DNA from 3 places in the Heyndrickxia sp. FW510-T9 genome. Region 3 is predicted to be linked to each of the others. Evidence: predicted binding sites of a transcription regulator. Region 3 holds the regulator's gene; each other region holds the start of a gene.
The links. The regulator LexA, encoded in region 3, represses DNA repair genes until DNA is damaged. The targets are predictions, from matches to a motif close to CGAACATATGTTCG.

Region 1 (11,103 bases), on a different contig from region 3:
CGATATGCTGGCGATCCAACGCTTTTTGTAAATCAAATTTCGTTCGTTTTGTAACGACGTCCTTTTGATGTTCAATATAAGAGTCTAAAAGCTCACGAATACCAAGCAATTTTGGACGACGATTGTGGATTGCAACCATATTAAAGTTATAAGATACTTGCAAGTCTGTATTTTTGAATAAATAGTATAGGACACCTTCAGCATCTGCATCTTTTTTTAATTCAATAACTATACGAAGTCCAGTACGGTCTGTTTCATCGCGAACTTCCGAAATTCCTTCTACTTTGCGATCCAATCTAAGTTCATCTATTTTCTTAACTAGATTCGCTTTATTAACTTCATAAGGTATTTCGGTTACGACAATTTGCTGTTTTCCACCACGCATATCCTCAATGGAAGTTTTGCCGCGGACAATCATTTTACCTTTGCCTGTTTCGTATGCTTTCCTTATCCCATCAATTCCTTGAATGATTCCGCCTGTTGGGAAGTCGGGACCTTTGATAACGGTCATTATGTCCTCTATCGTACAATTAGGTCGTTCAATACGCATAATGGTCCCGTCTATTACTTCCCCAAGATGATGAGGAGGTATATCTGTTGCATATCCGGCTGATATTCCGGTTGATCCATTTACTAATAGATTAGGAAACCTTGCTGGCAGAACAGTTGGTTCTTTCGATGTATCATCAAAGTTTGGAATGAAATCAACCGTGTCTTTATCAATATCAAGTAAAAGTTCAGACGCGATTGCGGAAAGACGTGCTTCTGTATAACGCATTGCAGCAGGCGGATCCCCATCAATACTACCGTTGTTTCCGTGCATTTCCACTAGAACATTGCGAACCTTCCAATCCTGACTCATCCTAACCATTGCATCATAAACAGATGTATCCCCATGTGGGTGATAATTACCGATTACATTACCGACTGTTTTAGCCGATTTTCGGAAACCTTTATCTGCAGTGTTTCCCTCAACATGCATCGCGTATAAAATACGTCTTTGTACTGGTTTTAGACCGTCCCTTGCATCGGGAAGGGCACGATCTTGAATAATATATTTACTGTATCTTCCAAAACGGTCTCCAATTACTTCTTCCAAAGGTAAATCTTGAAAACGTTCCACTGTTGTCATTAGATCTATTCCCCTCCTTCGACAGTAAGATTTTCATTCTCTAATATGCTTTGATCTTCTTCAAGACCAAAAGCAACATTATTTTCAATCCACTTTCGTCTCGGTTCTACTTTATCCCCCATTAGGGTAGTTACTCGACGTTCCGCTCTTGCTGCATCATCAATGCGCACACGGATTAATGTTCTTGATTCCGGATCCATCGTAGTTTCCCATAATTGGTCTGCATTCATTTCTCCAAGACCTTTATAACGTTGGAGCATATAGCCTCTTCCAACTTTTTTAATGGCAGTTTGTAATTCATTTTCAGTCCACGCATACTCGATTACCTCTTTTTTACCGCTTCCTTTACTTACTTTGTAAAGAGGTGGGAGAGCTATATATACTTTTCCAGCATCTATTAGAGCACGCATGTAACGATAGAAGAAAGTAAGTAACAATACTTGTATATGAGCTCCATCCGTATCAGCATCGGTCATGATGATTACTTTGTTATAGTTGACATCATCCACATTAAAATCCGGACCCACACCGGCTCCAATAGTATGGATGATCGTGTTGATTTCTTCATTTTTAAAAATATCCTGAAGCTTTGCTTTTTCTGTGTTTATTACTTTTCCACGAAGCGGGAGTATGGCTTGAAAACGGCGGTCGCGTCCTTGTTTGGCCGAACCTCCAGCGGAATCTCCCTCAACAAGGTATAACTCATTCTTTTCTGGATTTCGTGATTGTGCAGGAGTTAACTTTCCTGACAAAATACTATCTGATTTCTTTTTCTTTTTGCCGCTACGTGCTTCCTCACGAGCTTTTCGTGCCGCTTCACGGGCTTGGGCAGCTTTTATTGCCTTTTTAATTAATAAGTTACTGGAATCAGGATTTTCTTCTAAGAAATAGGCTAGATGCTCGGATACAACAGAATCGACAGCTGAACGTGCTTCACTTGTACCAAGCTTTCCCTTCGTTTGTCCTTCAAATTGCAAGAGCTCTTCAGGGATACGTACAGAAACAATCGCTGATAGCCCTTCACGGATATCGGTTCCTTCTAAATTCTTATCACGTTCTTTTAAAAGGCTAACTTTCCTCGCATATTCGTTAATCACACGAGTTAAGGCTGCTTTAGCGCCAGCTTCGTGAGTACCTCCATCCTTAGTACGAACATTATTTACGAAAGAAAGAATGTTTTCTGAAAATCCGTCATTAAATTGGAAAGCAAATTCTACTTCAATTTCACTTGCTTCTCCCTCAATCATGACAACAGGATGAAGAACATCTTTTCCCTCGTTTAAATATTCTACGAACGCTTCAATTCCATTTTCGTAATGAAACGTATCACTTTGTCCGTAACGCTCATCAATTATTTCTATTTTTAATCCCTTTAATAAAAATGCGGATTCTCTTAACCGTTCGCACAGGGTATCGTAATTGTACGTAGTCGTACTAAACATCGTTGGATCAGGTTTAAAGTGAATTTTTGTTCCTGTCTGATTGGTTTTCCCGATTTTTTCTAACGTCGTTTCGGGTTTACCTCCATCTTTGAATCGTTGCTCGTATACATAGCCGTCACGCTTTATCGTTACAACCAACCATTCTGATAAGGCATTTACGACAGATGCACCTACACCATGTAATCCTCCAGATGTTTTGTATCCGCCTTGTCCAAATTTACCGCCAGCATGCAGAACAGTAAAAATGACTTCTGTTGTTGGTTTGCCTAATTTATGCATTCCGGTTGGCATCCCGCGTCCTTTATCATCTACACTGATACTATTGTCTTTATGAATTTTGACAATGATATGATTCCCATTGCCAGCTAGTGCCTCATCTACGGAGTTATCAACAATTTCGTAAACAAGGTGATGTAAACCACGGGCATCTGTTGAACCTATATACATCCCTGGGCGTTTTCGAACCGCTTCAAGGCCCTCCAACACCTGGATAGCATCATCATTGTATTCAAATATATTCTCTTTCTTACTCACAAAAAATTCCCCTTTCAACAACACTGCTCTCTATCTCTAGGTACAATCATTATTTATTAGAGAAACGACAGAACAAACATTTGTTCGTTAATCATTATAACATACACCAAATAAGCGTCTATGAACTATTTTAGCGATAAATTCCTATTTGGCAAATGCTCTTTCCATAAACTTAATTGATTTGATCATTTCTTATGTATTCATTTTACGAGAATAAACGTATTAGTCTTATATGAAGAAAAAACAAGCGTACAAAAAAATAATACGCTTGTTTAAAGAAAAATCATTTTGTTAAAGCGTGTTCTACTTTAATACAGCGATCCATTACTACCGTATATCCTTTTTCTTTTAGAAACTGATATGCTTCTTCATTTTCAAGGCCAAGCTGTGCCCAAAAAACATCAGCATCGATTTCGGAAAACTCTTTCGCTATTTCAGGCAAAAATTCTGATCTGCGAAACACATTGACAATATCAACGTGTCCTTTGATTTCTTTTAAGGAAGAAACTGCTTGGGTTCCTAAAACATTATTGACGGAAGGATTAACAGGAATAATTTCATAGCCAGCCTTTTGCATCGCCTCTGACACCATATAAGATGTTCTCTCTGGATTATCACTTAATCCTACAACTGCAATGCGTTTTGCCTTTTTTAAGATTTGCTTGATTTCATCTCTGCTTGGATTTTCAATGGACATCCTAAAACCCCCCATAAGTCTTTTTATTTTGTCTAGCTCCGTCGCCTATCGGCTAGCGGATTTCTTATAATGGTAAGCTTTTCTATGAAATCCTGCAACTTATGATTATCTCTTTTGCCATCTTAAATATTGTTCAGTTAAAATGGCAATGATTGTTCCTAATACTAATCCGTTATTTACGAGAGACCCGATGAACGCCGGTAGCTTAACGGTGGCTTCAGGGGGCAAAAACATTGTTCCGACCCCGACCATTAATGCGATACCAGCAGTGGTATAAGTAATTTGCCGATCGGTTGCTTTTTCAATTTCTGATAATGCAAGCCCGATCATTTTTGTGAAAATTACAAAGGTTACTGCATATCCAACCGGTGCTGGAAGTGCTGACATGATATTCATGAGAGGTGGTAACAACGAAATAACGGTAACGAATACAGCACCTATGATAAATGGCTTTATCGATTTAATGCCTGTTTGTGCAACAAATCCCGCGGAGCCAGAAATTGGTACAGATCCAATAGCAGAAAAAACACCTCCAAGAATTTGGTTGAAACCAGAAACGAATCCAGAGCGTTTATAGTTAACACTCTTTTCAGACGTCCCTTTAATAACCTCTTCCATAACACGAATGGAAGCAATCATATTTGTTGTTAATAATATCGTAATAAATAATGAAGTGGTAAGAACGCCTACATCAAAGGTCGGCATTCCGAAATGAAATAATCTTGGAAACGATAGTATTGCATGACTGCTCGGAACCTTAGGTGCAAGACGGAAAATGATAAAAAGGACCCAGCCTATCAACAGTCCGAATATTATCGAGAATTGACGTACCCATTGTATATTTACTTTCCCGAGATAGAACGTTACAAGAATGATAACAATACACAAAATGGCAATAGATGGTTGAATATGGGCTTGTTCCTCTGATAATCCTAGCATTCCCTTAATAAACGAACCGCTTAATTGTAGGATTAGCAAAAAAAGATAAATAAATGTCACCGTTGGCGTAAAAAGCTTAGCTAATCTTTCAATTAACCCAAAGGCAGAAAGAATAAAGAATACAATTCCGCTAAAAATCATTCCGCCACAAAGGGCATTTAATGTTGCGATGCCAGAGGAATAAATGCTCCCTACAAATCCAGCATAAATAGCAAATACACTCCACCATAATCCAGCCGGTCCTTCGCTGACTGGGAGACGATGGCCAACGATCCCTTGCAATAGACCGGCTATTCCTAATACGAATATCGTCCTTTGCACAAATGCTGATGTTTCTACTGGATTTAAATGAAATAAATCAGCAATAGCGATAGGAGCTGCAATTGCTCCAGCAATCATAAAAGCCATCCATTGGATGGCTGACAGAAATGTTTTCATAACATAAAACCCCTAACTAAAATAATCTACATTCCTAATCTACAAACACTATATTATTTTTGATTATAAGCAGATAGACTAGATTTGAGTGAAACCCAGGCATTTTCATCTGCAAAAACCCTTGCCCATGATGCAATTCCTGCTAATTGATAGTGTTCCACAATATCAACTCTTTTAGCTAAAGAATATTCATCCTCCAACCACATTTTATACGTAGTATGGGTTTTTGGTTCAGTATACTCTACATAATGTTGTCCACTTTCAGAATCCATCAGTACTTTTAATTTATGTTCCTTTATCCAAGCATTTGCTTGATTCATAGAAAATGTACTGGAGGATATCTCCTTTTTCCCGTCTTTCGATTGTTCTTTCCATAAACGTGTATAAAAAGGAATACCAAGAATGACTTTCTCGTTCGGAACTAACTTTAATATTGGCTGAAGACTAGTTTCGACCCATGGTAAACTTGCAACACTTCCTGCTACTTGTGAATTTGCCCAATGTTCATCATATGCCATTACAATGAGGTAATCAACTATTTTTCCTAACTTTTCCCGCTCATAAAATTCCGACCAGTTGCCTTTTGCGATGAATGTAATATCCATCGAAACATATTTATGATTAGAATGGAGGTAGGCAGAAAGTTCTCTCACAAACTCAGTAACTAGTGGTCCATCCTCAGGGTAAACATTTTCTATATCAATATTTATTCCATCTAAATGTTCCTTATTTGCGATGTTCACAAGCTGTTTAATGATTTTTTGTCTTTTTTCAATTGTACTGAAAGCAGCTTTTGTTAAATCTGGATTAAATGAATTTGAAAATAATGCCCACACTTGCATATGATGCTGTTTTGCCCATTTTATATATTGTGATGATAAAAGGCTCGATATTTCTCCGTCTTTATTTTTTAATAGAAACCATGTCGGAGAGACTATATTAACTCCAGGCATTTTCGGAAGCTGGGAAGGATCAGGTGTTTTTGTGTAGACTGCCTCCCAAGACAATTGTACAGGATTTGTGATGGCTGGTAAGCTAACTGTTTCTTTTGAAAAAGGGAATTTCACATGTACGAGATTTTCTTTTTTTATATAAGGTTTTTTAATATATCCACTAATGCCTTCTCTTGTTCTAACATAATAGTATTCATTTAATTCACGTTCAATATAGACAGATTCCCCTTTTTTAACCTCAGCTACATATGGGGATTGTAAGTTTGGTTGCTTACGTAAACGTAAGTATGCTGTTTTGCTATTTTTTGAATCAATTTTCCCATTATAATAATGTTCGTTTTCCATTTGAATCCAAATAACTCCTGTATGCTTCGTTATATGGTAACGAATAGGATATATGGATTTAAGGAAATCCATAGAAATATATTTTTGATTATCTACTATTTTAATTATAGGAAAGTCCATTTGTTTTGGATTCCCATTAACATACATATTTTTTTTATTTAATGAAATTTGAATCACGTTTAATTTAGTTGTAATGATGAGTGTCTTACCTTCTTCGTAAATACTATCATCGATTACATCCTTAACTATTTTTAACGGGATATATGTTGTATTTTCGCTGTATATTCCATTTCCATGGATTTCTCCTTTTATCAATACCGGATATTTTCCGGATAAATAGTTCACTTTTTTCATGGAAGCAAAAGGGTAGAAAATAGAAAATAATGCCCCTGTAATCATGATAAAGAGAAAAATCAGAATGAAGAACCATCTGTTATTTTTGGGGGCAATAGATTTTAAAGGTATCGTTTCCATCGTAATCCTCCTGAATGCCCTAACCTAATTGTAAAGGAGGACAAAGTCTATTAAAGAGCAAAATAATGATTAATCTTGTGAAAAATCTTTTTTATTCTCTATCTTTCCATGATACAATAATAGAGCCCTAATTATGAAGATTGGATAAAAATTTGTGTTTAAATTTATTTGAATCCTTTAAAAGGAGTTATGTTGATGTTATATGCACTTATATTAATACTTGCCTACCTTCTTGGTTCGATCCCTTCAGGTTTAATTGTTGGAAAACTTTTCTACGGCATTGATATCCGCCAACATGGAAGCGGCAATCTTGGAGGAACGAATTCATTTCGAACGTTGGGAATAAAGGCAGGGATTGCTGTTACGGCGGCTGACATTTTAAAAGGAACGGTTGCGACACTACTTCCTTTATTTTTTGGAGTTCAAGCTGAAATTCATCCCCTATTAGTCGGATTGTTTGCTGTTGTTGGCCATATGTTTCCGATCTTTGCCGGATTTAGAGGTGGAAAAGCAGTGGCAACATCAGGTGGTATAATCTTGGCGTATAGCCCATTATTATTTTTAATCGTAGTAATTGTTTTTTTGTTGAGCTTGAAAATATGTAAATATGTATCTTTATCGTCTATCATTGCTGGTATATTTGCCATCATTTATGCTTTTATTGAAATGTTCATAAACCATGATTGGCCATTATTTGTAGTAGTATTTGCTCTTGGTTTTTTTGTTATCTATCGACATAGAGCTAATCTAAGAAGAATAAGACAAAAAACGGAACCGAAAGTGAAATGGATATAAGGTGACATAATGAAAGAACGTCCTAATATAAATTATTAGGGCGTTTTTCATGTTTTATAAAGCTCTGTGAAAAACCTTTTATACTAGTTGTCTATGTCTAGCTACAGCGCCTATCGGCTAGCGGATTTCTCTTTCTCCTCCCTACGATAAGTCAACATCAGGTGAAATTTGAAATGCTAATTTCACTCGGTGAAAATGGTAGTTCAATTTTCAATAGTTCGTGAACTGCCTCACTGTGTTTCCTAAATCTTGCGTCGAAGACTACGAAGGTGAAATTAAACTTCAAATTTCACTCATCCGTACGCCGATGAGCAAGTCGCTTCCGCTTTTATTTTTATTTTTCGCTAATTTCCAAAAAAATTACCACGAATTGTAATTCGTATAGTAATATAAAAGTACAATTAGATTCATGTAAGATTGATATGATGTAAAGGTTGGTTTGATAATGAGGGGAAAACAAAAACGTGTAGGAGTTTTAATGATATGCTTATTATTATTGGCGATAATAGGGATTCTATCATTTAATCAATATGCTGACTGGAAAAATGCATTTTCCAAGAAAACACATACTGTCGAAATAAATACAACGAGGACATTAAGTGTACAAACGAAGGAGTTTCATTCCAGTGCTGTAATAGGTGGAATTGGTGATGTATTAATCCATGATTGGGTGTATGAGGATGCTCAAACGAAAAAAGGTTATGATTTTAAACCGATTTTTCAACATGTAAAATCGATGTTACATAAACCGGATTTATTAATTGCAAATCAAGAATCAACTCCTGGTGGAGTGCAGTTAGGCGTTTCGAGTTATCCATGTTTTAACAGTCCATATCAGATAGTAGACGCAATTATGGATGCTGGTGTTAATTTTGTGACAACTGCTAATAATCATGCTCTAGATAAAGGTGAAAAAGGATTATTAAGTGCTCTTTCGTACTATGATAAGGTACACCTGCCACATGTTGGAACATTTAAAAACAAAGAAGATCATGATACGTTAAGAATTGAAAATGTAAATGGTATAAAAATTGCTATCCTTGCTTATACGTATGGAACAAATGGAATTCCAGTTCCTGAAGGAAAAGATTATCTTGTCAATATTATTGATAAAGATAAGATCTTGGCTGAATTGAAAAAAGCTCGTACAAAAGCGGATGTTGTCGTATTAAGCTTGCATTGGGGCATTGAATATCAACGCCAGCCTAATGAAGAACAAAAACAATTAGCAAAGCTTTTCACTGATGGCGGTGCAGATATCATTCTTGGAAGTCATCCACATGTTTTGCAACCCATTGAGAAGTTTCATACTTCCGACGGACGGGATGCTGTCGTTATTTATTCGCTTGGTAACTTCATTTCAGGGCAAATGTGGGATTACAAGGATATCGGTGGTATGATGGAAGTAAAGGTTTCAAAAGATGTTACATCAAGCGGAACTAAAATCAAGCTTGAAAATGTACAATTCTTCCCAACCTTTGTTAGTAATCAGAAATTTAAAAATTTCAGGTTGTACCCTTTACAAGATGCGTATGCAGATGGAATGGCAGATCACTCCTATAAAGAGATTATGCAACATATGATGAGCGGTATAAAATAATTTTGAAAAAAGAGCTTTTTCTCCGAAGTTATTCTATCGAGAGAATAAAGCTCTTTTTTCAAAATTCACATTAGTTCTTCCGCAATGGCACGGCCAGCTACCCTTCCACTAAAAAGACATCCACCTAAAAATGTCCCTTCTAATGATCGATAACCATGTACCCCTCCTCCACCAAATCCTGACACCTCACCTGCAGCGTAAAGTCCAGGTATAAGCTTTCCGGTAGTATCAAGTACCCTGCCAGATAAATCGGTCTGTAATCCACCTAATGTTTTTCTACTTAGAATATTCAATCTTACGGCAATAAGAGGTCCGTTTTTAAGATCAAGGATTTTGTGGGGCTTTGCAACCCGAATTAATTTATCACCAAGATATTTCCGTGCTCCACGAATTGCCGTTATTTGCATGTCTTTTGTGAATAGATTTTCCATATCTCGATCGCGGGCTAGAATTTGCCTTTCAATCTCATTAAAATCCAATAATTTTTCATCCGTAATACTATTCATTTTTTCAACAAGCTCGGATAATGTATTAGCAATGACAAAATCCTCTCCGTTATCTAAAAAAGCCTGTACTGGAGCAGATGCTCCAGGTAGTGCTCTCCCTAATACTTGTCTAATACTTTTCCCTGTTAAGTCTGGATTCTGCTCCGATCCCGATAAGGCAAACTCCTTTTCAATAATTTTTTGAGTCAATATAAACCATGAATAGCTATACCCAGTCTTTTGAATCGCTTCCAATGTTCCTAGTGTATCAAAACCTGGGAAATTTGGAGCAGGAAATCTTTTCCCCTTTGCGTCCAGCCAAATCGAAGATGGCCCTGGAAGAATTCTAATTCCATGAAGATTCCATATCGGATTCCAATTTTTTATCCCTTCAGTATAGTGCCACATGCGATCACGGTTAACGATACGCCCGCCTGCATTTTCTGTAATAGAGAGCATTCTTCCGTCAACATGTGCTGGTACTCCGGAAAGCATGTGATTAGGTGGTAATCCAAGCCTCTTCGGCCAATTTTGCTTAATTAAGTCATGATTTGCACCTATTCCGCCACTTGTAACGGCAACGATTTGTCCTTTATATTCAAATTCTCCCACTACTACTCGAGAGCTTTCTTCTCCACGTGAAACATAGCTCAGTTCTAATATAGATCCACTTACCCCGCAGACAGCCCCATTATTTGTGAGGATACGATTGACTCGATGCCGGGGGCGGTAGACTATTAATCCTTTTTTTATGTACTCTCTTAACTTATGTTCGAAAGGCGCAACTATTCCTGGACCTGTTCCCCATACAATATGGAATCTAGGTACTGAATTTCCGTGTCCATCTGCAAGATATCCTCCACGTTCCGCCCATCCAACTACAGGGAAAAATCTTACTCCCATATTGTATAACCATTCACGCTTTTCACCAGCCGCAAAATCTACATAGTTTTGCGCCCATTTTTTTCCCCAATAGTCTTCATCATTATCTCGATCAAATCCGGCTGTCCCTAACCAGTCTTGCCAAGCTAATTCTTTAGAGTCGTTAATTCCCATTCTCCGCTGTTCTGGTGAATTCACTAGAAATAAGCCGCCAAATGACCACCAAGCCTGTCCTCCTAATGAGCTTTCTGGTTCTTGATCGAGCAATAGCACCTTTTTACCAGCATCGGCAATCTCCGTTGTTGCTACTAAACCAGCAAGACCTGCGCCTACTACTATAGCATCATAATCCACAAATACCCTCCATTCATAAGGTTATTTACCGTC
Region 2 (11,103 bases), on a different contig from region 3:
TTTTCATAACAAAATCACCTTAATTTGCTTTTTATGTGTAAAAAATAGATTATTGGTCGATGTGCTTGACCAAGTGAAATTAGCTCCTCAAATTTCTACAAGCCTTAGATGTGCCGACTAAAAGCGAAGTGAAAGCAGCTAGGCCAACAAATACATACCTGATTATGAAGGAGAGCTCAGAATAATTTTATTTAATTAAATATTATTACACTTCTTTTAATAATTAAATAATTTTGTATAATTAAACATTGTAAAAAAAGAGCAATAATAAAACAAGGGAAGGAAGCCCTTCCCTTTTATTGTTAAAAAATACTTGGTGAAGCTATTTCTTATTAAACACTTCTTCGACTACTCTCTTAGAAGATTGTCCCGATTCTAAATAACAAAATTTATCATAGAAAGCTTGATAAGAAGGGGATAATGAGAATCCGTCTTTTTCAATCTGCTTTATTGAAGAGATGATTTCTTCTGTCGTTTTAAGCAATGGGCCTGGTGCCTGTTTTTCAAAATCAAAATAGAAGCCCCTTAAATTATCGCGATAGGAATCAATATCATATACAAAGAAAAGCATTGGTCGTTTTAAATTACCATAATCAAAAAATACGGAAGAGTAATCTGTAATCAAAATATCGGAAATTAAATATAATTCTCTAATATCCTCATGCTGAGAGTAATCATATGCAAAACCTTCATATGAGGAAATATCTAGGTTCTCAGATACAAGATAGTGCATTCTAAGAATAAGAATATATTCATTTCCAAGTCTCTCTTGCATATCGTTTATGTCTAGTTCCAAATCAAACTTATATTTTCCTTTTCCAGAAAATTGATTATCTCTCCAGGTTGGAGCATATAATATGATTTTTTTATCTAAAGGAATTCCGTATTTTTCTTTCAATTTACGAATAGATTCGGGATTGTTTGCCTGAAATAAGAAGTCATTTCTAGGGTATCCAGACTCAATTATTTTTTTTCCAAACATAAAGGCGCGTTCAAAAATCTCCGTAGAGTACGAGTTAGGAGAAATTAAATAATCCCATCTGCCAGCCTCAAAAATAAAATTTCGTTTATATTTCGTTGTTGTTGTTCCAGGCATATGAACTTCATCCATATCAGCTGCTAATTTTTTTAGTGGCGTCCCATGCCATGTTTGTAAATATACCGTATGCTTTGGTTTTGGAATCCATAATGGCAATCGACTGTTGACAACCCAATATTTCGCTCGAGCCATTTTAAATAACCAAGGAATAGAAAAACGTTTCAAATAATTTACATCTTTATTGATAAAATTACCAATGAATCGGTTATCAATCCCCCAATACATCTCATACTCAGGGTAATTTTCTTTAATGTATTCATAAATAGCACGTGGATTACAACTGTATTGCTTTCCAAGATAGCTTTCGAATATAATTAAGTTCTTTTTAGCTGGAAACATTCCAATAATTAGAAAAAGATTTTTGTATATTTCTTGTGTTATGGAACATTTTTTAATTTTATATAGAGCATTCTTTATCTTTCTTTTGACCTCTTGCTTCAAAATATACTCACGAGAAGATACAAATAGTATTCCTACTGATTTTGTCCGTGATAACCGGATTTTTTGTTTTCTATTTCCAAACTTAACAATGTTAGCCGATGGGGTAAAGTCGTCTTCTAATGCATTGAATTTTAATGAAAAGCTTTCCGCAATACTTTTTTCAAAATCGTTTAATACATATTCCATGGTAGCTGTCAAAGAAATATTTTCAAAATGCTCCTTCAATAAATCGTGTACATTAATTTCTACACGGAATCCGGATTGTTCAAAATCATATCCATGATGTCCGTAGGTTGCATTTAAATCTTTCCTATTAACATCTGTAACATTATAGCTTGCCTTGATCGTGTCATCTTTGTCTTTTAATACAAATTGTCTCTTTAATGCTAGTTCTCTGCCATCATAATCCGGATGATAACTATAGCCCTCTACAACCATAATTCCATCTTTGGAAAGAGTCGCTTTTTCTACTCTCGCAATAATCATTAATTCTTTAATCTTTATAGAAAGACTCCCTTTGTTAGTCGTATAAGGGATTAATAGTTTTTCTCTTTGCTTATCATAATAAAATAATAATTCTAACTCTTGAATACTGCTTCTAATCCGAAGTCGCTGAAATCCTTCTTCTATATCTTTGTTCTCAATTTGAATATATGCATCCCAATATAAACCATTATTTATTAAATCCGCAAAAATAGAGCTAGGCAATACTGATTTTAAAAACAATGTTTCACCATTGAAACCAACTTGTTCTAAGGAGAAAGAGATTTGCCTTTCAGAATGTCGCTCTACTAAAATGAATTCCTTAATAGAATCTGCTTTTTCATTAGGACTTAGATGATGGTGTAATTCTAATACTAAATTATCACCTTGATAACTTATTCTATGCAAAATACTCTTTTGTCCATTTTGAGTCACCATCTGGTGTTCTCCCTTCCTTTCAGCTTACCTAACAAAGAAGTCATTCATTTCTTCATCGTATATTTTTATTGTCATTTTAATCAAATAAACTTATTCATTTCTTAATAAAAACTTTAATTATTATATCATGTTTTCATTAGTCTGCTTAGGTTTGAAATAAAAAAGAAGAAGGATCGATTGATCCCTCTACTTCTTAACTATTTTTCACACTAAATAAATCTTTCTTTATCTTTGTAGTAGAAATGCCTACTGTTCGAGGTAGATAAATTACTTCACAATACTCTTTTAAAAAGTCAAAATGTCCTTTCCAATCATCACCCATTACAAAGACATCAATATTGTGGTCGATTACATCTTGTATTTTTTGATCCCAATTATTTTCTGGAATTACCTCGTCAACATATCTTATAGATTCTAATATCATTTTTCTATTCTCATAACTGTGATACGATTTCTTATTTTTTATTTCATTAAATTGATCAGATGATAAAGCTACTACTAGATAATCACCTAAATCTCTTGCTCTTTTTAATAGGTTTATATGTCCCCAATGTAATAAATCAAAAGTTCCATATGTTAGTATTTTTTTCACTGTAACAAACTCCTTATCAATATATTATTTTATTTTTTTATTGTAAGAGTGACAGCTAACTAATTTCCCAAAAACATATTGAAAATTATAATGTAATTTACAATTTAATTCAATTCTTATAAAGGAAATGTAACATAATCGACAATAAAGGTGAAGGACTGTAATGAAACTGCATTTTATTTAAATATTCGACAAGAGACCATATATTTTTAACTAATAGAATAATGAATCTCTACAAACGAGTTTATTTCATTATGCTTATAGTTTTCCTTATAAATTGTTTACTAGAGGGTAGAACGAAAAAAATCTATTCCGAAATAATATCCGGAATAGATTTTTTCTATTGATTCACTATCATCTTAATTTTATTATTCATTCTAGCAGCATCTCGTTCTAAGATAGGCTTTAAATATTTCCCGGTATAGGATTCCTGCACCACAGCAATTTTCTCAGGAGTTCCAGTAGCTACAATCGTTCCACCGTTTGAACCACCTTCGGGACCAAGATCTATAATATAGTCAACGGTTTTGATAACATCTAGATTATGTTCAATAACAAGAACGGTATCACCATTTTCTACAAGTCTCTGTAAGACATCAAGAAGTCTTGCAATATCATCTACATGTAGGCCTGTAGTAGGTTCATCCAATATATAAAACGACTTACCTGTTGAGCGGCGATGTAGTTCAGATGCAAGCTTCACCCTTTGTGCTTCTCCACCAGATAAGGTGGTTGCAGGTTGCCCAAGCTGTATATAGCCTAGTCCTACATCTGCAATCGTTTGGAGCTTCCGTTTAATTTTTGGGATGTTCTCAAAAAATTCAAGGGCATTTTCAACAGTCATATCCAATACTTCCGCAATACTTTTTCCCTTGTATTTTACTTCTAGAGTCTCACGATTATATCGTTTTCCGTGACATACCTCGCATGGTACATACACATCAGGAAGGAAGTGCATTTCGATTTTGATAATCCCGTCTCCGCGACATGCTTCGCATCTTCCACCTTTTACATTAAAGCTAAATCGCCCCTTTTTATACCCGCGAATTTTCGCTTCGTTTGTTGTAGCATATACATCTCTTATATCATCAAACACACCCGTGTAAGTAGCAGGATTTGAACGCGGTGTTCTTCCGATTGGTGATTGGTCAATATCAATTACCTTTTCAAGATACTCTATTCCTTTGATGTCCTTATGTTCACCGGGCTTGCTTTTGGAACGATAAAGCTTTTGAGCAAGTGATTTATACAGAATCTCATTTATAAGCGTACTTTTACCTGAACCAGATACACCAGTAACGGCAACAAATGTTCCAAGTGGAATTTTTACGTTCACATTTTTTAAATTATTTTCCTTCGCACCTTTAATTTCAATAAAGCGTCCGTCAGGTTTTCTTCTTTCAACAGGTAGAGGAATGAATTTCTTACCTGATAAATATAGACCTGTTAAGGAATTTGAATCATTCATCACTTGTTCTGGAGTACCAGCGGAAATGACCTCTCCTCCATGAATACCCGCTCCAGGACCAATATCAATTAAGTAATCTGCAGCAAGCATTGTATCTTCATCGTGTTCTACGACGATGAGTGTATTGCCAATGTCTCGCATATTTTTCAATGTACTAATTAGACGATCGTTATCACGCTGATGTAACCCGATGGATGGTTCATCTAAAATATAGAGAACACCTGTTAACCTGGAACCAATTTGCGTGGCTAGCCGAATTCGCTGGGCTTCACCGCCAGATAAGGTTCCTGCAGCTCTACTTAATGATAAATATTCCAATCCAACATTCACCAAAAATCCGAGCCTTTCCTTTATCTCACGGAGAATAAGATTTGCTATTTTCATTTCCTTTTCCGTCAGATCAAGACTATTGAAAAATTGATCGGCATTTTCAATTGAAAATTCAGTTACTTCCCCGATATGCTTTTGATTAATTTTGACTGCAAGTGTTTCCTCTTTTAAGCGATAACCTTTACATTTCGGACATGCTTGCTGTGCCATATATTTTTCCATCTGCTCCCGGATATAATCGGAGCTTGTTTCTTTATAGCGACGTTCTACATTAGGAATTACCCCTTCAAAACGTATATTTCCTTCTCGTATTTGACCAAAATCATTCTCATAACGGAAATAGATGGAGTCATTTCCAGAACCATATAAAAGTATATCCATCTGATGTTTCGGGATATCTTTCACTGGTATTTCCATATCAATTCCATAGTGTTTGCAGACTGCTTCTAGTAGTTGCGGGTAATACTGCGAACTAACAGGCTCCCAAGGTGCAATTGCGTTTTCTTTTAATGATAATTCTTTATTAGGAATAACAAGTTCTATATCGACCTCAAGTTTAGTCCCTAAGCCGTCACATTCGGGACACGCACCAAATGGGCTATTGAAGGAAAACATGCGTGGCTCCATTTTGTCGATAGAAAAACCACAATGCGGACAAGCAAGATGCTCACTGAAAAGTAGCTCATCTTTGCCAATCACATCGATAATCACTTTCCCATCCGCTAGTCGTAATGCTGTTTCTAATGAATCAGCAAGTCGGGCTTCAACCCCATCTTTCACTACTACACGGTCAATTACCACTTCGATGGAATGCTTTTTATTTTTCTCAAGGTCAATTTCTTCCCCAAGATCACGCAGCTCTCCGTCAACCCGCACTCTAACAAAGCCCTGTTTTTTAATATCTTCAAATACTTTTACATGAGTACCCTTTCTACCCGACACGATTGGGGCTAAGACTTGAAGTTTCGTCCTTTCTGGGTATACCATGATTCTGTCCACCATTTGCTCCACCGTTTGTGATGTAATTTCAATCCCATGATTCGGGCAAATCGGTCTACCAACACGGGCAAATAATAGACGTAAATAGTCATAAATTTCCGTAACAGTTCCAACCGTAGAGCGCGGGTTACGGCTGGTTGTTTTTTGATCGATAGAAATTGCCGGGGATAAGCCTTCAATTGCATCCACATCAGGCTTATCCATTTGTCCTAAAAACTGCCTTGCATAGGCTGATAACGATTCTACATATCGCCTTTGTCCTTCCGCATAAATTGTATCAAATGCCAAGGATGATTTTCCTGAGCCAGAAAGGCCTGTTACTACAACAAGCTGATCACGCGGTATCGTTACATCTATATTTTTTAGATTATGTGCCCTTGCTCCCTGCACAATGATTTTATCTTTTGCCATTTGGGCATCATCCTTCCGCTTTTAGCTCTAATAATGTATCGCGAAGCTGGGCTGCCCGTTCAAAATCAAGAGCTTTTGCTGCTTCCTTCATTTCTCTTTCAAGACTTGCAATTAATGTTTCACGTTCTTGCTTTGTAAGCTTCCTTGATTTTTCCTTAGGAGTATATTCTTCTTGCTCCTCTGCTGCGTGTGTCGCACGTATCACATCACGAATATCCTTTTGAATCGTTTTAGGCGTAATGCCGTACTTCTCATTATATTCTTCTTGAACGGAACGCCTGCGTTTTGTTTCCTCAATCGCTTTTACCATCGAATCCGTCATTCGATCTGCGTACATAATTACTTGACCGTTTGCATTTCGAGCAGCACGGCCTATGGTTTGAATAAGAGAGCGCTCAGATCGTAAAAATCCTTCTTTATCAGCATCAAGAATGGTTACTAATGATACTTCCGGAATATCCAAGCCTTCCCGAAGAAGATTGATACCTACCAATACATCATATTTTCCAAGACGAAGATCGCGAATGATTTCAATTCGTTCTAACGTCTTTACTTCTGAATGTAAATATTGAACCTTGATACCAACTTCCTTCAAGTAATCCGTTAAGTCTTCAGACATTTTCTTCGTTAGGGTTGTAACAAGAACCCGTTCATTCCGTTTAACACGATCATTTATTTCTCCCAACAGATCATCAATTTGTCCTTCAATTGGTCGGACAACGATATTTGGGTCAAGTAATCCTGTTGGTCGAATAATTTGCTCGACCATTTCAGGTGTATGCTCTAATTCATATGGACCAGGAGTTGCAGAAACAAACACAATTTGATTCACATGATCCTCAAACTCAGCAAATGTAAGCGGACGATTATCTAGTGCTGATGGTAAACGAAATCCATGGTCTACAAGCACTGATTTTCGCGCTTGGTCCCCATTATACATTCCGCGAATTTGCGGGAGTGTCACGTGTGATTCATCTATAACTATCAACATGTCTTTCGGAAAATAGTCCATTAAGGTGTAAGGCGTAGATCCTGCCGGGCGTAATGTTAAGTGTCTGGAATAGTTTTCAATTCCCGAGCAAAAACCCATCTCTCTCATCATTTCAAGATCGTATCTTGTTCGTTGCTCCAGTCGTTGCGCTTCTAATAATCTGTTATTCTCATGGTATTCTTTTAACCGTTCTTCCAATTCCTTTTCGATGTTTTCAATCGCAATGCGCATTTTCTCCTCACGAGTAACGAAGTGGGATGCCGGAAATATAGCAACATGATCCCGGTCTCCGATAATTTCACCTGTTAGGGCATCCACCTCGCGAATGCGGTCAATTTCATCACCGAAAAACTCGACACGCATGCAATGTTCATCACGGGATGCCGGAAAAATTTCAACTACATCTCCTCTGACTCGAAATGTTCCCCGTTGAAAATCGATATCATTTCTTGCATACTGAATATCCACAAGCTTCCGGAGCAATTGATTTCGTTCTATTTCCATTCCGGTTCGTAAGGAAAGCACCATTTCCCGATATTCCTCAGGCGAACCCAAACCATATATACAAGAAACACTGGCAATAATCACTACATCATTTCTTTCGAATAATGAAGATGTAGCGGAATGCCGCAGTTTATCTATTTCATCATTTACGCTGGAGTCCTTTTCGATATATGTATCCGTTTGTGGAACATATGCCTCAGGTTGATAATAATCATAGTAGCTAACAAAATATTCGACGGCATTATTAGGAAAAAACTCTTTAAATTCACTATATAATTGACCAGCTAATGTTTTATTATGAGCAATGATTAATGTTGGCCGATTTATTTCTTTAATCACATTCGAGATCGTAAATGTTTTTCCTGTCCCAGTTGCTCCAAGCAATGTTTGATACCTTTTACCAGCTTGAATTCCCTCGACGATTTGCTTTATCGCTTCCGGCTGATCTCCCTGTGGTGAATATTTTGAAACAAGCTCAAATTGTTCCTTCATGCCAAAGCCTCCCATCCATACTAGAAATATATCTATTTAAAGGCTCTTTTCGACCTGGTAATATTTCAAACTAAAATTAATAGTCTAAAATAAATTTACCAAGTAATTTGAATTGAGTTTTTCGAAAAGATGCCCCGTCAATATATTTAGAACGGATTAGGCAATTATTCGAAATTTAACAATCTATGCGAAAACAACCTTGTGAATTTTCCATTAATAATCATAGTACTTATTTTACCACAAACATGAAGTTTTTAACCACAAAAAAGCGAACAAATTTTCGGTTTTATTTTTTCAGGTGGAGAAAGTGAGTAGAACTTTCAATGAATAGAGGCTGTTCAGTAGGAAAGCAAAAAAACGCTTAATGCAAAAAAAGAATTAAAGCATTAAGCGTTTTGATTTGGATGTTTTTTTTGTTTTCTTGGGCCCATTTTGGCAGAAAAGAAATAGCCGGCGGTTAACGAGGCTGCATCTATAATATACAATGCCTCTGTATGAGTATACCCCTTGTAGACAGACGCAACTATTAAAGCTACCGTTAATAGAAGACCAATAATCTTACTATAAGTAACCCTAGCAAAAAAGACTACTAATATTCCCGGCAAGAAAATGGCAGCAATAATTTTTCCGATCATATTCATTCCTCCATATAATTCACTTTTATTATCATAACGAAAAAATGGTTAATGTAAAAGCGGAATTTAGTCGGATAAGCTAGCTTTTATGATTTTTTTAGTAATGCTATTCAATTCACTATGCTCAATAAACTTTTCATTCAGCATGTCAGGTAAAATTTCTTTTAAAAAATATTGGACACTTATCATTTCTTTAAACTGTAGAATAGTCATTAACGATTCTTCATAGATTTCTTGAAATAAGCTTTCTGGATTGCTTTTTTGGATTTCACCAAAGGATTCATAAAGTAAATCAACCTTATCGGCAACAGATAATATTTTCCCTTCTAACGTGTTATCCTTCCCTTCCTTAAAGCGCTCTAAATAAATGGATTGCAGTTCCTGCGGAAACTCTCTTAAAACAAACTTTTTAGACATTTGCTCCTCTACTTGGCTAAATAAGTCCCGCAATTCTTTAGAGGCATATTTAACAGGAGTTTTTATATCACCTGTAAAGAGTTCATTATAATCATGATTTAAAGCTTTTTCATATAAAGACTTCCAATCTACCTGGTTTCCCGCTTGTTCCTCAACTGTACCAAAAAATTGAGCAATTTTTGTTACTTTGAAGGAATGACTAGCAACAGAATGATCCTGAAATTTAAATTTTCCTGGACAGCGGTATAGCTTTTCAAGATCCGATAAGCTTTTAAAATATTGATGAACACCCATTTATATCATTCCTATCTATAAATATTTCTAGTGATTGTATCAAAAATAATATAACCTCATCAAGTGTTGATGAGGTTAACTTTTATTATGTGTCAAAAATAGATGAACTGCACGAAATTATGTTTGAACTGTACGAATTCAATTTTTAACCGCATGAAATGGTTAATGAACTGCACGAATCAGGACTAAAGTACTATAAAAACAACAAAAACTTTAATGAACTACATTCGCTGGCCAAACAAGCCACCTGCTCGTCTTTCGTTGCTATTCGTCTCTCATATATGCTTGCTTCAGTAGGTCTGCCAACATTTACATACCAGTTTGTTTTATTTATTTAGATCTATTAAAGAGCCTGTTTTTAAATAGACGATCCACTCGCAAATATTCGTTACATAATCCCCGATTCTTTCTAAATGCTGTGCAACTAATAAAAGATGGGTAGCCTGGTTAACCCAAGCCGGATTTTCTTTCATAATATCCACTAATTCTATGAATATTTCTGCATAATATTGATCAATGCGATCATCTTTTTGCGAAACTGCAATGGCTGCATCGCGATCTAATTCTACATAGGAGTTAAGCGCATCATGAACAATTTCTTTGACCAATTCAGCCATCCTCGGTATATCAATTAATGGCTTTATATACGTTTCATCTTTTAGACGGATAGTTGATTTCGCAATACTTACTGCGTGGTCACCCATTCGTTCCAAATCTGCTGATACTTTGAGCATCGTCGCAATCCTGCGTAAATCTGTCCCTACCGGCTGCTGCGTAGCAATTAATTCAAAGCATTTTTGCTCTATTTTCAATTCAAGTTCATTTATATTTTGGTCATCCAAAACTACTTCTAAGGCAAGGTCAGGATCCTTTTCCACTAAAGATTTAATTGCCTTATAAATTGCTTCCTCCACTAAAAGACCCATCTTTAATAAATTTTCATGTAGCTCTGTTAATAGATCCTCAAAAATACGTCTAGCCACCGTCATTTCTCCCTTCGACTGAAAACGTGTGATTTGTTTTTCCCCTTACTTAACCAAAACGACCAGTAATGTAATCCTCTGTTTGTTGTTTTTGCGGATTTGTAAAAATCGTCTTTGTTTCATCAAATTCCACTACTTCACCATTTAAGAAAAAGGCTGTTTCATCTGATACACGGGCAGCTTGCTGCATACTGTGAGTAACAATCACGATCGTATATTTCTCTTTCAAATCCAAAATAAGCTGCTCTATTTTTGATGTTGAAATAGGATCAAGTGCTGATGCCGGTTCATCCATCAATATTACTTCCGGCTGTATAGCTAAAACTCTTGCAATAACTAGACGCTGTTGCTGGCCCCCTGATAATCCCATTGCAGAGGTATTCAAGCGATCTTTCACTTCATCCCAAAGGGCAGCAGCTTTTAAGCTTTTTTCCACAATTTCATCTAAGATCCTCTTGTTCTTTGTTCCATGAATCCGCGGACCATATGCAACATTATCGTAGATAGACATTGGGAATGGATTTGG
Region 3 (11,103 bases):
GAATATCTTCAAGAGTAAACCCTTTAAGTATTTTTTGGGGACTTTAGGTGTATCTACATTTTTCGCTATTTTTTCTTTATATCCTTCTTTTTTCACACCATCTAAAGAATGCCTTAATCATCTTAAAAATAGAAACAATATTTTGAGATAGTACTCCGGCAATTTGTTGCAATAAAATATAAGATTTCAAATCATAAGTAGAAATACTTTCTAGTTGACTAATACCTCTTTTTGTAATTAAATATTCATTTAATTGTTTGTACTCTTGCCTTTTGTTCTTAATTGTCTTTGCGATAAAACCTTTTGCTATACAATGATACATATACACTTCTAAAACATCTTCTAACAACTAAAAAAACCACCTTCCTATGGTTTAGTTACCATTAGAAAAAGTGGTTTCGGACTAGCATGATGAAAGTTAAAGCATCCATAGAAAAATCTATGATGAAATATTCACTCCAGGACAAAATAATTATAAAAAATTATATTAATTTATTTCAAAAATGAAATTCATCCTTAGAGCAACATTACTTTCATTATTTCATTTGCTTGTTCATTGCATTCAACATTTGATTGATTTTCTTTTGGGATGGTTTCATACCCATTTGTGTCATCATCATTTTAAGCATTTGTTCATTAATTGGTGGATTTTTCTTTAAGTAGTTCATCATATATTTTCGTGCTATGAAAAATCCAATGGCAATTCCTGCTAGTAGTGCCACAACGATTAGTAAATATCCCCACCAAGCCATCGCGTTTATTTCCTCCTTCATGTTGTCTAACTTTTAGTGTACTAAATCCTCAACCATTATACAATATTTCAGTTATGTTTCAAACGTATTTTCGTTCTTTTATTGGTTTTATCCATCCAAAACGCTCATTTTCAATATCAATCGCAAGTAATTGGCCATCGTATTTTTTTAAGGCCTCTAAAAAAATTGACTCTGAATCGTATTTTCCCCAAGCATTTAAACAGATCATCTGCTCCTCAACCTGAAGCTCTACGCCTTTCTCGTCATTATTCCCTGTAAAAAGATATTTTCTTCCATCCCATATCCATTCACTCTTTTTTGAGAGGGATTGATTTAGTAAATGATGAATATTTAATATAGGCAGAGGCTTTGTTATATATTTTATTTGTTTCTTTATAATATCTTTTAAACTACCTCTTACATATAAGTATTGGAGAAATAAGTCATAGAACATTCTTTCTCTTCCATAATAATATTCGGCTACTTCATTCTCAATCAAATAGATTTGATAGGATCTCATGAAAAATCTCACTCCCGAGTTTTTCTTTCCTATCATTATACAAAAAGTATAAAGCATTTATTGTCAAAAGTTGTTTGAAAATTTTATTTATTTTGTCGAAAAAAGGAGAATACAGAGCCTTATTTATTTTTAAGCATTAATATAAAAAAACTAGGTATAATATTATATTTCAATAATTTAATATGGATAAAATGGTATTCCATCATATTCTGATTTCATTAGAAGTTCAGAGACCGTAACCATCTCAAACCCAGCTTTTTTTAATTGAGGTAAAATAATTTCTAGTGCTTTTACAGTCTGACTGCGGTCTCCTCCAGAATCATGCATTAATATGATATCACCTGGCATTGTATCGGAAAGTATATTCTCAGCTATTTTATTAGCCCCTGGCTCTTGCCAATCTCTTGAATCCTGGTTCCATGTCCAAATAATTACTCGATACCCAGCTTCCCTTGCAGTTTGAATAATTCGTTTATTATAATATCCCCCTATAGGACGAAATAAAGCTGGACTTAATCCGGTCGTTTCTTTGATTATTTTTTCTGTTTTCTCCATCTCGTTTTTTAAATGCTTTTGGGATAAATTAGATGAAAAATGATGGCTATATGTATGATTTGCAATTTCATGTCCTTGTTTTGCTTCTTCCTGGACAATTTCTGGGTATTCTCCGACATGCTCTCCTATTACAAAAAAAGTTGCTTTGGCATTATGCTTTTTTAGGAGTTTTAAGATTTGTGGAGTAAATAATGGATCTGGACCGTCATCAAAGGTTAAGGCAACGATTTTTTTTGATGTTCTTGTATTCCAAATGGCATCACCAGATTTTTCAAATTCGAATCTCATGGTCGATTTCGAAAATACTATATCGTGCTCAAAAAGTGTTATGGTTATAAAAATTATGAAGAATATCCATATTTTTTTCATAAAGTAATCCTCTCTTATACAAAGAGTCATTTACTTTAGATTCCCTTAAATTATCACTTATTATGTTTATTAATAAATGGAAATATTATTAAAATAAATCATTCCTTAAGCAAAAAACACGCATAAAATGCGTGCTTTTTGTTAGATTGATTTCTTATTTTTGAAGTAAAGCTTTTACACGGCCAACAACATTTTCAACAGTGAATCCGTATTCTTCCAAAATTTTCTCACCTGGAGCAGAAGCGCCAAAGCCATCAATTGCAAGGATTTCTCCTTCATCTCCAGTATAGCGATCCCATCCAAATGGAGAAGCCATCTCAATAGCAAATCTTTTCTTTACAGTTTTCGGAATGATTGATTCTTTATATTCTTTACTTTGTTGTTCAAAGCGATCCCATGAAGGCATGCTGATTACAGAGGCATCGATTCCTTCTTTAAGAAGTTCACTTTGAGCTGCTACAGCAAGATTCACTTCAGATCCAGAAGCAAGCAGCAATACATCCGCATTTGTCTTCTCAGAAGGAGAAACAATATACGCACCTTTATCAACACCTGTTTGAGCCTTTGCACTAGTTAATTTTAATGTTGGTAACCCTTGACGTGTAAGTACTAATGCAGTAGGTCTGTCCTTAGATGTTAATGCTATTCTCCAAGCTGCTGCTGCTTCGTTGCCATCAGCCGGACGAATTACCGAAATATTTGGCATTGCACGAAGAGCCGCCAATTGTTCAACTGGCTCATGTGTCGGCCCATCTTCACCAACTGCAATACTATCATGAGTAAATACATATGTGACAGGCAATTTCATTAACGCTGCAAGGCGAATAGCTGGTCGTAAATAATCAGAGAACACAAAGAATGTTCCGCCATATACTTGTAATCCACCATGAAGAGCCATACCATTCATAGCTGCGCCCATTGCAAATTCACGAACACCAAACCAGATATTTCTACCATCATAAGAATCCGGTGTGAAATCCTTTTCACCTTTTATCATCGTGTTATTAGATCCGGCAAGGTCAGCTGACCCTCCGATAAAGGTAGGTACATTTTTTGCGATGGCATTTAAAACTTCACCGCTTGATGCACGGCTTGCAATGCTTTTGCCTTCTTCATAAACTAGAATATCCTTATCCCAATCTTGAGGAAGTTCACCGTTTAACGATTGTTCTAATTGTGTTGCAAGCTCTGGATATTTCGTTTTATATCCTTCGAATAAATGATTCCATTCTTCTTCTTTTTTTGCTCCTGCATCAACAATTTTTTCATTAAATCTGTCATAAACCTCTGATGGAACATGGAAATCTTCTTCAAATGTCCATTTATAATAGTCTTTTGTCAGTTTTAATTCATCAGCACCAAGAGGAGCACCATGAACTGCAGATTTTCCGGATTTGTTTGGAGACCCGTATCCGATAACAGTCTTAACCTCAATCATTGTTGGACGAGTATCATCAGATTTTGCTTCTTCAAGAGCTTTCGCTATTTCTGCAAAGTCATTGCCATCCTCTACACGAATATATTGCCAACCATAAGATTTAAATCTTCCTTCCACACTTTCAGAGAAAGATTTATCCAAATCACCGTCTAAAGAAATGTCATTAGAATCATACAATACTACCAATCGACCTAATTTCAAATGTGCAGCTAATGAAGCAGCTTCACTTGAAATACCTTCCATTAGATCACCATCACCACATAGTGCATATGTAAAATGATTAATTAAATCGAAATTTTCTTTATTATAAACACCAGCAATATGACGTTCTGCCATTGCCATCCCTACTGCCATTGCTATACCTTGGCCTAATGGACCAGTCGTTGCTTCTACTCCATCAGTATGTCCATATTCAGGGTGGCCTGGAGTTTTACTTCCCCATTGACGGAAATTTTTTAATTCATCCATACTCAAGTCATATCCGGATAGATGAAGTAAGCTATATAAAAGCATAGAACCGTGACCAGCAGATAAAACAAAACGATCGCGGTTGAACCACTTTGGATTTTTAGGGTTGTGATTCATAAATCGAGTCCATAAAGTGTATGCCATTGGGGCAGCACCCATAGGTAACCCGGGGTGACCAGAATTTGCCTTTTCGATTGCATCAATTGATAGTGTACGAATAGTTGTTACCGATAATTGATCTGTATTATCAAACAAAATTATGCATCCTTTCTAATAAAAAAATAACATTCAATTACATATTATCTTATGTTTAGCATATTAACTCAATAAATTACCATATAATTTTTAAAAATATATTAAAAAAGGTTTACATTAATATTCCTTAATGTAGCTTTTTATTTTGCAGGTCTCGCAATTTTTTAGGTGTAACTTCTTCTCCATTTGGATCAAAAACTCTAACTGTCTCTATCGTGTTTTTCATAGATGAACGAAAAGACTCTAAATATTCTCTTCTAAGTCTAGACTGTTCTTTCGCTTCTTCAACAGTTAACCCCTGCTCTTTAGACTTTTTTGCAAGTTCATTTATTCTTGATATTTTTTCTTTTGAAAGCATAAATTTACTCCTTTTTAGAAGGATGAAAATAAATCAACCCTACTTTAATAAGAGTTATGTTACTAAAAAAAGAGTCCTTTATCAAGAATGGACTCTTTTAAACTATAGCTTTTCTTCTTGCGAAAACTCTTGAAACCTTCTATGTACTGTTGCTTTTGAAACATTATAACCAAAGCCGCGCAATGTGGCAGCAATTTCCGCAAATGTAAGTCCATTATTTCTTAATCGCGCAATCTCTTCTATTGGAATACTCTTTCTTTCTCTGCCTAATACATTTCCATTCCGTTCCAAATTATTTTCAGGATGATACCCATTTGCCACCGCTCTTTTCATCCCGCGTTTAATTTTCAAGTTATGTAATTTGCGTTGGTATTCTTCGACCATACTCACAATATTTAACACCATAGAATCTGAGTCTGAAAGCTCTAGTTCACCATTATTATCTAAACAATATACTTTCACATTTTCTTTTTTTAGACAATGAAGTAAAGCAATCTTGGCGTTTCCTCTCCCTATTCTCGTTTCATCCTGCACAATAATCGACTCTATCTCTTTGTCTTTTATATTATCAAGCATTTCTAGTACTCCCGGCCTATCTAAATCATACCCACTTGCTTGATCGTGGATAATATTAACAATCTTTAAGTTCCATTCTTTCGCAGCCAAAATTAACTCTTCTTCCTGGCGAGATAAAGATGTTTCCTGGGATTGTTTCGTAGTGCTAACTCGACAATAAATAATTGCATTCATATTAATTTACCTACTTTGCTTCAGAAGCTAATTGTGTTACCTTTTCAACTTTATTTTTAATTTTTATTGGTATTACAATTGTCTGTCCTTCTTTAATATTTGTGGTGCTTAAATTATTTTCATCTTGAACCCATTTTATGAAATCTAATTGTGACATTCCATTTTCCATTCTATATGTATCTGCGATTTCCCACAACGATTGACCTTCAGATACAATAATATGTTCGTATGAATTGGATCGGTCATCTAATTGAATGATCATTGTTAGTCCAAGCAATAATGAAAGAATAACTAGAATAATAGCATATGAATAATTTTTCCATAATTTCAACATAAGATATCCCCTTTTTTCGAATATATGTTCGTTTTATTGTTTTAAGTATAATAAGAACGCATGTTTGATGTCAACATTTTTTTCGAACTTATGTTTGTATAATTAAAAAGGTAATGATATAATTAAATTAATAAATAGTCGAATCTTCGATTGTAGAGGTGTTATATATGACAAAGCTTTCAAAAAGACAGCTAGATATTTTGGAGTTCATTAAACAGGAAGTAAGAATGAAAGGCTATCCACCATCCGTTCGTGAAATTGGAGAGGCAGTTGGACTAGCCTCCAGTTCAACCGTACACGGTCACCTATCAAGGCTTGAGAGTAAAGGGTTAATTCGTAGAGATCCCACAAAGCCAAGAGCAATAGAAGTTCTTAATTTAGATGATACGATTCCTCAGCAAAACATTGTGAATGTTCCTCTTGTCGGGAAAGTAACAGCTGGAATGCCAATTACAGCGATAGAAAATGTCGAAGATTATTTCCCATTACCGGAACATCTAGCACCTTCTGACGAGAATATATTTATGTTAGAAATCGTTGGAGAAAGTATGATTGAGGCTGGTATTCTAGACGGGGATTATGTGGTTGTCCGTCAGCAGCAAACAGCAAATAACGGTGACATCGTTGTGGCTATGACAGAAGAAGATGAAGCCACTGTTAAAAGATTTTTTAAAGAAAAGAATTATTTTCGTCTACAGCCGGAAAATTCTACAATGGAACCAATTATATTACCGAATGTAACTATTTTAGGAAAAGTAATTGGACTATATCGTCAAGCAATTCATTAAATAAAAACCCAAAAGGTTGGAATATCCTATCCTTTTGGGTTAAATTATTTTTAGTAGACTTATTTATCACTTTTTGTCATGTTTTTTGTTCCGCTATATAATCCGCTTGCAGATAAACCAAGCATTAAACCAACAATAATTCCTTGTTTTATATTAGTGCCTAAATAAAATATTCCAAATAAGAGTCCGAGTATTACAGCAATGAACGGTGAATATTTTTTAGGAAATCCCGCCCTCTTAAACAGCTCCACCACACCAAGGATTAACGGAATAATGGCAACATCATATACCTCAAACACTTTACACCACCTCCGATTTTCTAATGATATATCTTATGCTCGTCCCCATTACCTTCATGAATATCTTTTCTCTTAATATATTTTATTTATATTTTTAAAAATGATTGGATTATTTTCATATCTCATCCTTTTTTTAAACCAATTTCCAACTTTTATCCAAAGAAAAAAGCACCATCATAGGTGCTTTCATTACTTCTTCATGGATTGTTTTTTGATAAATTTATCCCTTTCTCCTCCGTCCGAGAGTTCCTCCGAAAACGCATGATCCTTTTGTTTAGTAGAAACAAACTTGGAGGATTGAAGTACCTCAGAAGGTAAATTATTATTTGGAGCCGCTTCATCATTCCATTTCACACAATCTCACTCCTTTTTAAAAATAGTATTTGTAGTTAAAGCAATAAAATGTAAATAAAACAAATAAGAGTTCTAAAATATATATGCAAATATCTTTTTATTTTCTAACCAATTAAAAATCCCCTTAATAGTGCTGGTATCAAGGGGTTCTTCTATTAATACATGTTTAAATATTGTTCTCTTTCCCAAGGGTGGACTTGCGTTCTAAACATATCCCATTCAATTTCTTTCGCCTCAAGGAAATGTTCCAAAATATGCTTTCCAAGCGCACTAACCATTACTTCATCCGACTTTAAATTATCTAATGCCTGATAAAGTGTTGATGGAAGATCTACAATTCCAGCTTCTTCCCGCTCTTGTTTATTCATCACATAAATATTGCGATCAACCGGAGCTGGTACTTTTAAATTATTTTTAATGCCATCTAAGCCTGATTTTAATAACACTGCCATAGCCAAATATGGATTTGCTGCTGGATCTACGCTACGTACTTCAACGCGTGTACTTAGACCGCGAGAAGCAGGAATTCGAATAAGAGGACTGCGATTTTGTGCAGACCACGCTACATAACAAGGTGCTTCATAACCAGGAACTAATCGTTTGTATGAATTAACAGTCGGATTGGTTACGGCAGTAAAGTTTGTTGCATGCTTGATAATACCTGCAATAAATTGATAAGCGACATCACTTAATCCAAGTTCACCCTTTTTATTGTAGAAAGCATTTTCACCTTTTTTGAACAACGATAGGTTACAATGCATTCCAGAACCAGCTACTCCAAATAATGGCTTAGGCATAAATGTTGCATGCAGCCCATGCTTACGAGCAATTGTTTTAACTACCAACTTAAATGTTTGGATATCATCACATGCTTTTAATGCGTGCGCATACTTAAAGTCAATTTCATGTTGCCCAGGAGCTACTTCATGATGCGATGCTTCTACTTCAAATCCCATTTCTTCTAATTCAAGTACGATATCACGACGGCAATTTTCACCCAAATCTGTGGGGGCAAGATCAAAGTAACCACCATTATCATTTAATTCAAGTGTAGGCTCACCTTTTTGATCTAATTTGAATAAGAAAAACTCTGGTTCAGGTCCAAGATTGAAGTCAGTAAATCCTAATTCCTCCATTTCCTTAAGGACCCTTTTTAAGTTATTTCGTGGATCTCCATCAAAAGGAGTTCCATCCGCATTATGAATATCACAAATTAATCGAGCAACCTTTCCTTTTTCAGCAGTCCAAGGAAAAACTACCCATGTATTTAAATCTGGAAATAGATACATATCTGATTCTTCGATACGAACAAATCCTTCTATGGAAGAACCATCAAACATCATTTTATTATCTAAAGCTTTTCCTAACTGGCTTGATGGAATTTCAACATTCTTTATTGTTCCTAAAATATCTGTAAATTGGAGACGAATAAACTTTACGTTCTCTTCTTCAGCGATACGAATAATATCTTCACGGCTATATTTTGACAATGTGAACAATCCCCCTACATGGAAAAAATTAATTTTTTTCAGAAAAGTAATACTAACACTAAACCAAAGTTGTATTAATGATAAAATCTCGGAACTTCATTTTGTTTCGTGGATGTACGTTGGAATCGTCCAGCTTGCAGCATTTCTTCACGAAGTACTCTTCGAATTTGTTCGTCGGAAATACTAACTTTGTTTTCATCTGATGGCTGAGTTATTTCTTGTTCTGCATTTGTTACTTTCATTGTCAGGATTTTTTTAATTCCCGCCATATTAATTCCTTGCTCCAAAAATTCTTTAATCTCTAAAAGTAAATCAACATCATTTAAAGAATAAAGGCGGCGATTACCATCAGTTCGAGAAGGAGAGATCAATTTATGTTCTTCATAATATCTAATTTGGCGCGCCGAGAGCTCAGTTAATTGCATAACTGTACTAATTGGTAATATGGGCATGGAACGACGGATTTCTTTTTTGTTCATTTTGATTTCTCCTTCCTCCATCGAATAATATGAGTATACTTTGTGTTATTAAATATGTCAAGATGATGTTAGAATTTCTAACATGAAAAAATATAAGTAATTGTTTTCACTATTTTTACATCCTAACAGTACAGTGATTCAATGTGCTGTATAATAAATTCAAAATCAATTCGTTTGTCCACTTTAGGGACATGATGATCTTTCGGTACAAGTTCTTCTGTAGATACAAACTAAAAAATAGTTCCTTGGAACAGTAGAATGTTTACTCGTCATAGGCGAAACTCTTTGGCATTCTTGTATTTGTTGGCTTTTTTATAAAAAAAGACTGTAGATTTAAGTCTACAATCTTTTGCAAATATCTTGACACTTGCCTCGCTTGTCGTTGGTGGATTGGTTTATTTCATCAATTATTACCAATTGATAACTAGCGTTTGTATAATGAACGCTTAGACGCTTTCCGTTCTCCTTTTTCACGTATAGCTCAATTCCTAAAATAATTATATTAATATTGTTGAATAGGTACAAAAATCTTATAATATTGATAATGCACCAACGGGTAGGAGGAGTGGCCATGAACAAAGAAGAACGGCTCATAATGAATTTCAGGGACTTATACAACAAGATGGTTTGGCTTAATAAACCTATGATGGAAGACAGTCTCAATGGTTATAAGCCTTCTGAGGTACATTGTATCGAATCTATTGAAAAAAATGGAGATACCAATGTGACAAAACTTGCAGAGTCCCTTTATATGACTAGAGGTGCCATAAGTAAATTAACTAAGAAGCTTATTAAAAAAGGCCTTATCGAAAGCTACCAAAAACCGGATAACAAGAAAGAAATATATTTTAGGCTTACCAAGCAAGGGAAAGTAATTTATACAATCCACGAGGAACTCCACAAAGAGTTTCAAGAACGGGATAAAATCGTATTTGAACAAGTAACCGAAGAACAATTCGACAGTATGCTTAGCTTCGTGGAAATGTATAATAGGCATTTGGACGCAGAAATAAAGAAACAAGGAATAGATATTAATTAAATCGGAATAAATTTAAGTAATAAAACCACAGGCAGACGGACTCTATCGAGAACGAGCTGCCTTTTTACTGTCATTATTTTGTTGACGAAGAAGCAAAACTATGTTATCTTTTTGTTGACAAGGAAACAAACGATTACTTCTAAGAGGAGATTAATATGTCAATAGATAAAGTAAAAGAACCAGGATTACCAAAAGAAATTCTCACGGCTGCCTGGGCTATTGCACTTGGAGCAATTGCTCCAATGCTTGATTCAACTATGGTGAACATCGCCATCGATAAACTAACAAAGGATTTCAATACGACATTAGCTACCATTCAATGGTCCATTACAGGATATGTTTTAGCCCTCGCAATTGCAGTTCCAATATCTGGATGGCTAATGAACAAATTTAACGGAAAGAAAATCTTCGTCGGAGCAGTCATCGCCTTTGGTGTAATTTCTGTTCTCACTGGAATTAGTTGGGACATTTCCAGCTTCATCTTCTTTCGTTTGCTTCAAGGATTTAGCGCTGGAATTATAACTCCACTCATGTCAACACTCTTGGTTAAAACAGCTGGCCCAGAAAATATTGGGAAAGTTATGGCAATCGTTAGTACACCTATGATATTCGGCCCAATCTTAGGACCTGTAATCGGTGGCTTTATCGTTCAAGGTGCATCATGGCATTGGATTTTCTTCATCAATGTGTTCATCGTTTTAATTGCTGCACCACTTATGATGAAAACTATTCCAGACTTTGAACCATTCAACAAGGATAGTAAACTCGATGTTTTTGCGATTATCGATTTGTCCTTAATGAGTGCGGCATTGATTTACGGAATTACAAAAGCTGCGGATCATACATCATTTAACA

Region 1: the regulator LexA is predicted to act here: its motif matches at 3,182-3,195, upstream of parE (DNA topoisomerase IV subunit B).
Region 2: the regulator LexA is predicted to act here: its motif matches at 8,518-8,531, upstream of uvrB (excinuclease ABC subunit UvrB).

The regions. Positions count from the first base shown of each region.
Region 1 covers NZ_JBYSWK010000029.1:8,649-19,751, forward strand. The annotation lists gene parC (DNA topoisomerase IV subunit A) at 1-1,132, opposite strand, end outside; gene parE (DNA topoisomerase IV subunit B) at 1,138-3,108, opposite strand; gene AC3WJF_RS14705 (CoA-binding protein) at 3,392-3,805, opposite strand; gene AC3WJF_RS14710 (purine/pyrimidine permease) at 3,911-5,182, opposite strand; gene AC3WJF_RS14715 (glycosyl hydrolase family 18 protein) at 5,236-6,954, opposite strand; gene plsY (glycerol-3-phosphate 1-O-acyltransferase PlsY) at 7,150-7,749, shown strand; gene AC3WJF_RS14725 (CapA family protein) at 8,195-9,349, shown strand; gene AC3WJF_RS14730 (FAD-binding dehydrogenase) at 9,415-11,070, opposite strand.
Region 2 covers NZ_JBYSWK010000002.1:163,689-174,791, forward strand. The annotation lists gene AC3WJF_RS02120 (CDP-glycerol glycerophosphotransferase family protein) at 1-7, opposite strand, end outside; gene AC3WJF_RS02125 (CDP-glycerol glycerophosphotransferase family protein) at 323-2,461, opposite strand; gene tagD (glycerol-3-phosphate cytidylyltransferase) at 2,655-3,053, opposite strand; gene uvrA (excinuclease ABC subunit UvrA) at 3,394-6,261, opposite strand; gene uvrB (excinuclease ABC subunit UvrB) at 6,269-8,248, opposite strand; gene AC3WJF_RS02145 (CsbA family protein) at 8,635-8,883, opposite strand; gene AC3WJF_RS02150 (HD domain-containing protein) at 8,950-9,594, opposite strand; gene phoU (phosphate signaling complex protein PhoU) at 9,921-10,577, opposite strand; gene pstB (phosphate ABC transporter ATP-binding protein PstB) at 10,627-11,103, opposite strand, start outside.
Region 3 covers NZ_JBYSWK010000070.1:136-11,238, forward strand. The annotation lists gene AC3WJF_RS21405 (hypothetical protein) at 77-349, opposite strand; gene AC3WJF_RS21410 (YneF family protein) at 537-752, opposite strand; gene sirA (sporulation inhibitor of replication protein SirA) at 832-1,272, opposite strand; gene AC3WJF_RS21420 (polysaccharide deacetylase family protein) at 1,450-2,196, opposite strand; gene tkt (transketolase) at 2,351-4,357, opposite strand; gene AC3WJF_RS21430 (DUF896 domain-containing protein) at 4,485-4,715, opposite strand; gene AC3WJF_RS21435 (YneB family resolvase-like protein) at 4,818-5,465, opposite strand; gene yneA (cell division suppressor protein YneA) at 5,476-5,799, opposite strand; gene lexA (transcriptional repressor LexA) at 5,967-6,587, shown strand; gene AC3WJF_RS21450 (hypothetical protein) at 6,647-6,886, opposite strand; gene AC3WJF_RS21455 (hypothetical protein) at 7,076-7,240, opposite strand; gene glnA (type I glutamate--ammonia ligase) at 7,396-8,730, opposite strand; gene AC3WJF_RS21465 (MerR family transcriptional regulator) at 8,805-9,209, opposite strand; gene AC3WJF_RS21470 (MarR family transcriptional regulator) at 9,781-10,248, shown strand; gene AC3WJF_RS21475 (MDR family MFS transporter) at 10,404-11,103, shown strand, end outside.